One region of the Methylovorus sp. SPW-M1 genome, then DNA from elsewhere that is predicted to be linked to it. Evidence: riboswitches for the same ligand, from Rfam matches in the RefSeq annotation. Region 1 holds a riboswitch; each other region holds the start of a gene.

Region 1 (3,277 bases):
CCTTCATCTGGTCACGCATGAAATTGCGTGCCTGATAATTGCGGACACCATACCAGTCCACCGTTTGATTGGGAAAACCGGCAAGATCATCAATCGACACATCGCCGGGCTCAGACTTCATTAACCAATATCGCATTTTTCTTCTCTATGACGTTCAGTTTTACGTATGATAATCCAACTCAATGGCGTAACGTCAAAGCCCAACCAGCTTCTCGGTTCTGCATTTCAAGATCGAGGAGTATACCCACACCAAGCACTGATACAGGAACTGCACCATGGCAAAAAACGTGTTAGGTACCCCGCTGCAATCCTGCAGCACTCAACCATTGACCGGCTTCACCCGTAACGGCTGCTGCGAAACCGGCCCCGAAGACACAGGCAGTCACACCGTCTGCGCGCAAGTCACTGAAGAGTTTCTGGCATTTTCCCAATCCCGGGGAAATGACCTTAGTACGCCACGACCTGAATATGGATTTGAAGGCTTGAAACCCGGTGACCGCTGGTGTTTGTGCGCCGCCCGCTGGCATGAAGCTGCAGAGGCAGGGTTTGCGCCGCCGGTGATCCTGGAAGCCACGCACGAGCGTGCGCTGGAGATTGTGAGTCTGGGAGATTTGAAATACCACGAACTGCGATAACCCAAATCATCAGGACATCGCCATAAAAAAAGCACGGGGTTCCATTGGAATCACGTGCTTTTTGCAATGTGGGAGTTCCCCGCAAGCATCACCCAGGCCAGCATCCTGAACCAAAAGGTTCAAGTGGTAACAGCGTGGAACACATCAGGTACACCCACATTAGGAGCGCGCTCAACAGTGAATCAACACACCGAAACCGATGCCAAAGACTAGTTCAAGGAATTTATGACCTAAACAATACCGCAGGGAACAAACTGGCGCCATGACAGACATGGCAAAAGAAAATTTTTGATCAGAACAACTTGTTTTGCTCGGCAATCGCCTCGTCAATCTGTTCCTGCATGGACATCATTCTACGCTTCAAATCCCCGATGTCAAAGCCGCCGCTACGGGTAGTCAAAAGCTCATGCGCCATGTTGAGGGCAGCCATCACCGCAATACGTTCAATGCCAATCACCTTGCCGGTATCGCGAATTTCACGCATCTTGCGATCAAGATACGTGACGGCTGAAATCAATCCTTCACGCTCATCATCCGTACAGGAAACCTTGAACTCCCGCCCCATGATGTTGACATCAACTGCACGCACTTCGCTCATAGGCTACCTTCTGGCAATTGGCTTAACAGAGCCTCGATCCGGCTGCCGGCCTTGGACATTTGCTCTTTCAAAAGGCGAGATTCATCACGGCTTTGGGCAAGCTCCTGACGCAATTGCAGATTCTCCGAACGCACGGCATGGTAAAGCTGCACCAGCTCACCTACCTTGTCTTCGAGGGCTTTCAGATCGGATTCCATATCGGCACTATAATTGTAAAAAGCTTGCATGGTCAACTGCTAACGAGCATTTTTGAAAGTATTACAACACGTTAAGTTTTAATCTCACTTTGGTGAAATTTTTTGCATCACGTATAATCCTATGCACGTTATCTGGTGCCCGATTTGCTGCTCTGCAAACCGGGTGAAACTGGGAAACAGGTGCGTTGACGATTAATCGAGCAACTATTCCTGTGCTGCCCCCGCAACGGTAATTACGTGCGGTTCATTCAACAAGCCACTGTGCATATGCATGGGAAGGCGAATGAACAAAACGTATAAGCCCGGAGACCGGCCCGATAGCTCACAAGCAGGCAATACCGCGGGGTGACGGTTTTCGCAGCGAATCGCACGTAACTTAATTTCATATTGCGCCTTCGTTCCGGATAGATTCAACAGCTTCCCTCACGGTATTCCCTTTTTATTTCTCGCATGCGGGGTCGCATGCACACAAAGGGGTATTCATGAACAAAACCATACTGGCAAGTACGATAGGCTTGCTGTTTACGACGGGCGTCCATGCGGAAGCTCAAGACAGTCTTGAATTCGGAACCGTACTGGTGACCGCAAACAAACTGGAACGTAAAGATACTGAAACCACCTATTCATCAGAGATCCATACGCAGCAGATGATTTCAAACTCTGGGGCTACAAGCTTGTATGATTATCTGGCTCAACACACCTCGGTGACCACGCTCTCTAACTTTGGCAACAAAATAACGCCTGCCATTGATATGCGCGGATACGGCAGTGAAAATGGATATCAAAATATTGTCGTCACTGTTGATGGGCAACGCCTGAATGGCATAGACATGAACCCCGCGATGTTGGGTGCCATACCGTTAAGCAATATTGATCGTATTGAAATTACCAAAGGTAGCGGCTCGGTTATTTACGGTGATGGCGCCATGGCAGGGACTATCCAGATTTATACAAAAAACCGTACTGGAGTGTCAGCAACCGTATCTGCCGGAAATTTTGGAAGCAAAACTGGCACGGTCGCAGCAGGCATTTCCGAGCAATATTTTGATCTGTCTGCAACAGCTACTGATGACAGCAATGATGGCTTCAGCAAAAAAGATATCAATGGCAATAAAGATAAATTCTCGGGTACCTCACAAAACATCAAGCTTGCGATTAAACCCATTGATGGCCTTCGTCTGAATTTTGAAGGTACCAGTTCGCGCAACGATATTCGCTATAACAACTCTCTTACACGTGAACAGTTCAATGCTGATCCGCGCCAAAGCGGCGGCAGCAGACCCTACACCCATCAAGCACTGGACTCCGATACTTGGCGTATCGGCATTGATTACCAACTTACAGAGAATTGGAAATTCACCGCAAACCATATACAGGAAGACAAACTCTCTGACTTCTTTAGCTTCTCAGGCAATTATGACTATCGCTCGAATGACATGGCAATCACTTACCAAACTCCCTTATTCAGCATAGTGAGTGGGTTACAACAATTTCAAGGCAACAGAATTACAAAATCTACCTTTGGAAACAATTCAACTGACAAAGACAACTTAGCTGCGTTTTTACAGACTGAATGGCGAATCAATGACTGGACTTTTTCAGCAGGCGCCCGCCGTGAACAAGTAAAATACGAATATAAAGAACCGGGAACCAAGCTGGAGGACAGCCAGCTTTTGAACGCTTGGGATGTCGGTTTGAATTACAAAATAAGCCCACAAGCGAGCATTTTTTCAAATTACAACAGTGCCTTCCAGGCACCTGGTGTTGACCGTTTTTTCATTGGTGGCACTTTTAATGGCTTTATCAATCCAGCAAAAGCAAAAACCCTGAACATTGGATTCAATCAT
Region 2 (3,277 bases), 1.0 Mb from region 1:
AGACGATGGATGATACCGGGTCCGAGCCCTGGCTGTATTGCCCATACACGGCCAGGCCAGGAGTAGCGGTGAACACCGTGCCCAGGCGATAGGAAAAGGGCGAGTAATCCTTGTCGAACGAAGCGCCGGTGATCAAGTTCTGATGATCGACATTGATCCAGTCCTGGCGCAAGCCTGCGGTGAGCTTCAGCTGCTCGGTCAGGTCCAGCGCATCTTCCACAAACAGCGCGTTTTGCAAGGTGCGTGCCTTGAATTCGGGGATGGTCGGGTCCAGCGCGGCATCGGAGTAGTAACCCGGCGCAAAACCCTTGGCCGGCACGGTGTTACTTCCATCCGTGCCATCATAAAAGTTGTCGATATAACGCAGATCCACGCGCGTGGTTTCCCAGCCCATGACCCAGCGGTTCTTGTGGCCGAAGGCATCGGCCACGCTGGCCAGTTCAAGGCGGTTGCCCAGCTGCTTGAGCTGGTGTTTGATCTCGGTATAGCCAGATCGCGTTACGGTATTGCTGGCACTATCGAGAGCATAGTATTCCAGGTTGCGCCAGTGGCGGCGGCTGTTAAACCAGTAGCTGATGTTGGTGAGTTTCAGGCTATCTGAAATATCCCATTCCACCTTGGCGCGCAGGCGGTCATCGGCAAAATCCATGGCACTGTCTTGCACGTTGTAATTCTGCTTGCGCAGGCTGCTGTCGATGCGGCCATCGCGCAAAGGGATGCCGGTGTATGTGGTCGGGGAGTCTTCGCTATGATCAAAGGTGAAATCGACGCGCAGATGATCGCTGGGCACCAGTTGCAGGCCGCTCATGAGCTTGCGGCTCTGATGCTCGCCACGGTCCACATAGCCATTGCCGCCGGTGGCGGAGGCATCAATGCGGAATGCGCCTATCTCGCCCACGGCCCCGGTGCCTCCCACGCCAGCGCGGTATTCGCCGCGGCTGCCCCAGCCGGTCAGTGCTTCAAATGAAGCATCCCGGCTCGGCGCCTTGCGTATGCTGTTGATGATGCCACCTACGGTGCCGGTGCCAAACAACACCGAAGCTGGCCCGCGCAGCACCTCGATGCGTTCATAGCCCCAGGTGTCGGAGGGAAACGTGATCGTGCTGGCGGCGGTCAAGAGCCGTACGCCATCTTCTGCCTGACCGATGGAATCATTGCCACTAAAGCCGCGCGCTGAATAGGCATTGCCCACGCCGAGATTGCTGATGTCGCTGATACCGGTGCTGCGTGATATGGCTTCACGGATACTGGTATCGCCGCGGCGGCGTATGGTGTCGGCATCCACGGCCTCAATGCTGGCGGGCGTTTCAAATGGCGTCAGGCCGAGGCGGCTGCCGGTGGAAAGTGGCTGTTTGAGGCGGGATTCGGGTTTGAGGCTTTGTGCGGATACTTCGACTTCTTCCAGCGGCTGAATATCTTCAGCGTAAGCGGACAAAGAAAAAAGCAAGCCGGTCAGGCTCGCCATGGCAGTACGTTTCATGGGCGTTTCCTAAATGTTCGCATGCGACCCCGCATGCCGATTCATCATGGAAAAACCACAGAGCCAGAGTATGAGATGGCTGACCAGCCTTGCCCAAACACCGCGCCCCGCGGTAGTTCCTTCGTGACTGGCAGGCCGGTCTCCGGGCTCGCGAGGCTTGATGCACCGCCTTCCCAGGCACAAGGCCCAGTGGCGTCGATGGCACATCCATACTCGCTTACCGTTGCGGGGGCAGCACAGGCATTTCACCTGTTTCCCGTTTCACCTTTCCCCTCGAGCGAGAGGGCAGGCACCTGGCAGTGTGCATAGATTATAAAGGGGAAGCTTGAATAAGTATTAAGAAATGTTAAGAGGTGCGCGCAGTGGGCCTTTGGCAGGAGAAGGTGACAATTCTGTCACCCCTGGATCGACGGATTTTGCATGGGCTGTATACTTTCTGCATAAGTCTTGATCTGGCTGCATGAGGCCTTTCAGCTCGTGAAACTCTCTTAATTATTGGGCGCATGAACCTTCTGTTTATATCCGCGAAGCTTGCCCGGCTGGTGCCGCTATTTGGCGCTGCCGGACTCCTGTTGACGCTATCGGCCTGCGACAAACTGCCCGGCTGGGCGGCTGCCTTGTTGCATACTGAGGTCAAGACCAGCCCACTCTCGGGGCCAGACAAAAACCGGGATGGCATACGCGATGATATTGAGCCGCTGATTGCGCAATCCTCCAGCTTGCCGCAGGTGGTTTCGGTCAGAACGACCTATGCGAAATCGCTGCAAAAGATCGTGGAGTTTGATTTTGAGCATGCCCAGATGCTGTCCGTGTTGAAGTCGGAATACTCCCGCAGCCTGGCTTGTGCCATGCTGGTGGACGATGGCTTTATCGACAAGCTGAATAGCGCGACTTTCAACACCCCGCAGCGGATTCAGCAGCAGGATGTATTTCAGAAGAGCATCAGCGGGCAGGCTTTTGATTTTGATTCTCTGTCCCGCTTGTGCAGTTAGCCGGGATATTGCATGGTGACGATGGCAGCGCTTAGCGCGCCAGCGCCTGATAGATCTTCTCCAGCGTGGCCTTGTTGGCTTTGATCAGTTTTTTAGCTTCCGCTTTCAGGTTTTCAATATTGCCCTTGGTGGCGTTATCCATGTCATCCGAGGCGATGCTCAATTCCGTTTGCAGCCGGTAGTAATGGTCGCCCAGTATCATCTGCATCTGATAATTGGCGGCATCGGCCACTCCATCAAACATGCAACTCAACAGCGGTAGCACCCAGCCAGCCTTGCCCCAGTCTTTCGCCTCATCAAAGGTAATCGGCCTGATCAGCTCGCCAGTGCCTAGCGAGACCAGCAGAAACTCGGTTTCATCCGGGAAAATGCGTTTGGCTTCGGCATAGGCCGATACCGAGGGCGAATTGATAAATACGCCACCATCCACCAGAGTTTTCAGCGAGCCCGCCACCTCGATCTGAGTCGGTTCAAAATAGGTAGGCGCGGCTGATGTGGCACGCGCCACGTGCTTAAGCAGCAGCGGTTTGTGTTCGTCTTTCCAGCTCTTGAAAAAGATAGGCTCGCGGTTTTGCAGGTCATAGCTGGTGATCAGGGTGTTGGTCAGGCAGTCCTGCAGCGCGTCATCTTCAAAATACTCCTGCAGCACCTGCTCAATGCCATCGGCGGAGTAAAGCTCATCGGCAATCCCGCCTATGGAGGACACGCCTTTCCACAGCGAACGCGAGAAGATCTCCTTGCCGCGGGTTTCATAGATATTCACCAGGTCTTTCGCCGCATATCTGGCTTTGCCCGAGGCATCTTT
Region 3 (3,277 bases), 1.0 Mb from region 1:
TTGCGCAGGTCCAGAAACTCCTCCAGGTCCAGATGCCAGCTTTCCAGATAGCCACACACCGCGCCCTTGCGCTTGCCGCCCTGATTCACCGCCACGGCGGTATCGTTGACGACTTTCAGGAAAGGAATCACGCCCTGGCTTTTGCCATTGGTGCCCTTGATGCGCGAGCCCAGCGCCCGCACTGGCGTCCAGTCGTTGCCCAGGCCACCGGCAAATTTTTGCAGCAGCGCGTTTTCCTTGATCGCCTGGTAAATGCCATCCAGATCATCGCTCACGGTGGTGAGGTAGCACGACGACAGCTGCGAATGGCGCGTGCCGCTGTTAAACAAGGTTGGGGTGGAGCTCATGAAATCAAAGCTGGACAGCACATGGTAAAACTCGATGGCGCGGCTTTCGCGGTCAATCTCGTTGATCGCCAGGCCCATGGCCACGCGCATGAAAAACACCTGCGGCAGCTCAATGCGGCGCTCTTCAATATGCAAAAAGTAGCGGTCATACAGCGTCTGCAAACCCAGGTAGCCAAACTGCAGATCGCGGTCGGCCACCAGTACGCTGGCAAGACGGCTGAGATCAAACTGCGCCAGGCGTTCATCCAGCAATTCGGCGGCAATGCCGGTCTTGATGTATTGCGGAAAATATTCGGCATAGCGCTGCGCCATGGCGGTATGGCTCACGGCTTCGCCCAGCACCTCGGCACGCACCAGGTCCAGCTGCAAACGGGCGGTGACGTAGTTATAGGCAGGCTCGCGCTCGATCAGGCTGCGTGCGGAGAGAATCAGCGCGCGGCGCACTTCGTCAAACGGCATGCCGTCGTACAGGTCACGCATGGCCTGCTCCACAATCACGGTGGGCTGCACGGCATCACCCAGATTCACGCAGGCCTCGGTCACCATGCTGAGCAGCAACTGCTGATCCAGCGGCACGCGCTTGCCATCCTGCAGCACATGCAGTGTGGGCGCAGGCGCTTGCTGGGCGGCGCGCTCGGCGGCGCGCTTCTCGCGGTACAGCACATAGGCGCGTGCCACGTCATGCTCGCCGGAGCGCATCAGCGCCAGCTCTACCTGATCCTGTATGTCTTCAATGTGGATGGAGCCACCGGCTGGCTTGCGGCGCACCAGGGCAGCCACCACGGTATCGGTCAGCGCCTGCACCTCGGTGCGCATATGGCTGGAAATAGTCGAGTGCTCGCCCGCCACCGCCAAAAATGCCTTGGTCAGCGCAATGGAAATCTTGTCGGCGGCAAACGGCACGGCCGCGCCATCACGGCGTATGACTTGCAAACTGGGGAGTGCAGCATTTAAAACCGGCTGCGCGGTATTGATATCATCCATCTACTTGGCTCCTATCAGGAGCGGGAGTCGGCAACCGACGTACGCAGGCGCAATGACATTGCATTGCCGCTGTACATCCACCACCAGGACCAGCAAGGGAGAAGGCGCAAACCTTCCATCTGCCGAGGACACCCCGCCTCAAACGCGTTGAAAAAATCCACGGCAGGTCTCCTGGCTCCCGGCCTTACGCTTGGCGCCTTCCCGAACCCCGGCAGGTTCAGTGGCTTCAGATGCCTTGCGCTACCAGACTGACATGACGTCAGCCCGATGGCTGGTTACAGTTGCGGGGGCAGCCCCGGCGTTGCATATCGGCGAGAAATATTCTGCAGACACACGCACCGGATTCCCTTTTAACTCGCGGTTTGAATCAAACCTTGAGGACCGTAGTGCTGGCAATGTAACACAATAGGGAGTGGTATCGTCAACAGGGAAATACAAAATATGGGCATAACGCCCTATGTACTCTGTGCGGAATCAAGCTATCGCCGCAAGCTAAAACGCCTGATGGCGCAGGCCCGGGCGACAAATATTTCAATCGCATGACATCCGCCCGCATAATGTCGGTTGTTGCCCTCCCCGGCATTTCATCCCCCAAAAAAAGAAAGTTGTTGTTCGTGGAAATCGCGTTCGTATTTGGCAGGCTGGTGTTTTCCATCCTCGCCAATGTCTATCAGAAAAAACTGTCGCAGCATCCGCTGCACCCCTTCTTCATGGTGGCGACCAGCTATGTGGTGCTGAGCGTGCTGGCGCTGCCGTTGGTGCCTGTGGTGCATGCCGTCGCTCTGCCGCAGGCGTTCTGGGTGAATGTCTTGCTGGCAGCCGTGCTGGATGTGGGTGGCTGGATGTTCATGGTGATGTCGCTCGCCAAAACCGATCTGTCGGTGTTTGGGCCGCTGAATGCTTACAAGGTGGTGATTTCCATGCTGCTCGCCATTGTGTTTCTGGGCGAGGTGCCTACCCTGCAGGGCTTTGCAGGCGTGGCCATCATTGTGGTGGGCAGTTTCTTTCTGATGCCTGCCAACGGTCAGCGCGAGGCCAACCGCATGCTGCTGTTGCTGAAGGAGCGCGGCGTGCAGGCGCGTTTTCTGTCCATATTGCTGTTTTCCATCGGCACGCTGTTCCTGAAAAACGCGGTGACGGATGGCGGGCCGCTGGCCACGCTGGTGTTCTGGTCGCTGCTGGGCTTGCCGCTGGTGATGCTGGCGAATCTGCTGTTTATACCCGCCAGTGTTAAAGAAAGCACCAAAACCTCGCTGTCGCATTTGCCCACGATTGCCAGCATAGGCGTCATGATTTTCATCATGCAGTACTGCACGCTGGTGCTGCTGTCGCACATGCTGGTGGCGTACACGCTGGCGCTGTTTCAGATGAGCATGGTGTTGCAGGTGCTGGTGGGCTATCAGGTGTTCAAGGAAAAAGACATTCTGCGCAAGCTGATCGCCGCCATCGTCATGATGCTGGGTAGCCTGCTGGTGATTAGCGCCTGACCAAGCCGGGCATTAAAAATGCCAACGGCCCACGCATGCATTGATACGTGGGCCGCTGGCAAGGGTTACACGAGCGATAATCCCGAGATCACGCCGCCTTGTGATTGAGCTTCTCGTGGCGGAGCTGACGTGCCGCGGCGACCATGTGTTGCAGGGCGGCAATGGTTTCCGGCCAGCCGCGGGTTTTAAGGCCGCAATCCGGATTCACCCACAAGCGCTCTACCGGGATCACCTCAATCGCACGCTTCAGCAAGGCGGTCATGGCATCCACACTCGGCACCCGCGGCGAGTGGATGTCATACACGCCGGGGCCGATGTCGTTGGGGTAATCAAACTCGCCAAAGCCATCCAGCAGCTCCATCGCCGAGCGCGACGTCTCAATGGTAATCACGTCGGCATCCATCGCGGCAATCGACGGCAGAATGTCGTTGAACTCCGAATAGCACATGTGGGTGTGTA

Evidence for each region. A riboswitch is a leader RNA that binds a small molecule or an ion and turns the genes downstream of it on or off. The one in region 1 is predicted to bind cobalamin.
Region 2: linked by a shared signal. The riboswitch ahead of ACWWD9_RS04365 (TonB-dependent receptor) and the one ahead of ACWWD9_RS13585 (TonB-dependent receptor) in region 1 are both predicted to bind cobalamin.
Region 3: linked by a shared signal. The riboswitch ahead of ACWWD9_RS08665 (ribonucleoside-diphosphate reductase subunit alpha) and the one ahead of ACWWD9_RS13585 (TonB-dependent receptor) in region 1 are both predicted to bind cobalamin.

The regions. Positions count from the first base shown of each region.
Region 1 is NZ_CM132626.1:2,849,868-2,853,144, forward strand. Features, by position in the region: gene ACWWD9_RS13565 (EVE domain-containing protein) at 1-136, opposite strand, end outside; gene ACWWD9_RS13570 (DUF2237 family protein) at 276-635, shown strand; gene ACWWD9_RS13575 (cell division protein ZapA) at 928-1,233, opposite strand; gene ACWWD9_RS13580 (hypothetical protein) at 1,230-1,460, opposite strand; cobalamin riboswitch at 1,547-1,762, shown strand; gene ACWWD9_RS13585 (TonB-dependent receptor) at 1,913-3,277, shown strand, end outside.
Region 2 is NZ_CM132626.1:927,428-930,704, forward strand. Features, by position in the region: gene ACWWD9_RS04365 (TonB-dependent receptor) at 1-1,480, opposite strand, end outside; cobalamin riboswitch at 1,597-1,792, opposite strand; gene ACWWD9_RS04370 (hypothetical protein) at 1,984-2,472, shown strand; gene ACWWD9_RS04375 (patatin-like phospholipase family protein) at 2,504-3,277, opposite strand, start outside.
Region 3 is NZ_CM132626.1:1,843,322-1,846,598, forward strand. Features, by position in the region: gene ACWWD9_RS08665 (ribonucleoside-diphosphate reductase subunit alpha) at 1-1,331, opposite strand, end outside; cobalamin riboswitch at 1,476-1,732, opposite strand; gene ACWWD9_RS08670 (EamA family transporter) at 1,946-2,818, shown strand; gene metE (5-methyltetrahydropteroyltriglutamate--homocysteine S-methyltransferase) at 2,907-3,277, opposite strand, start outside.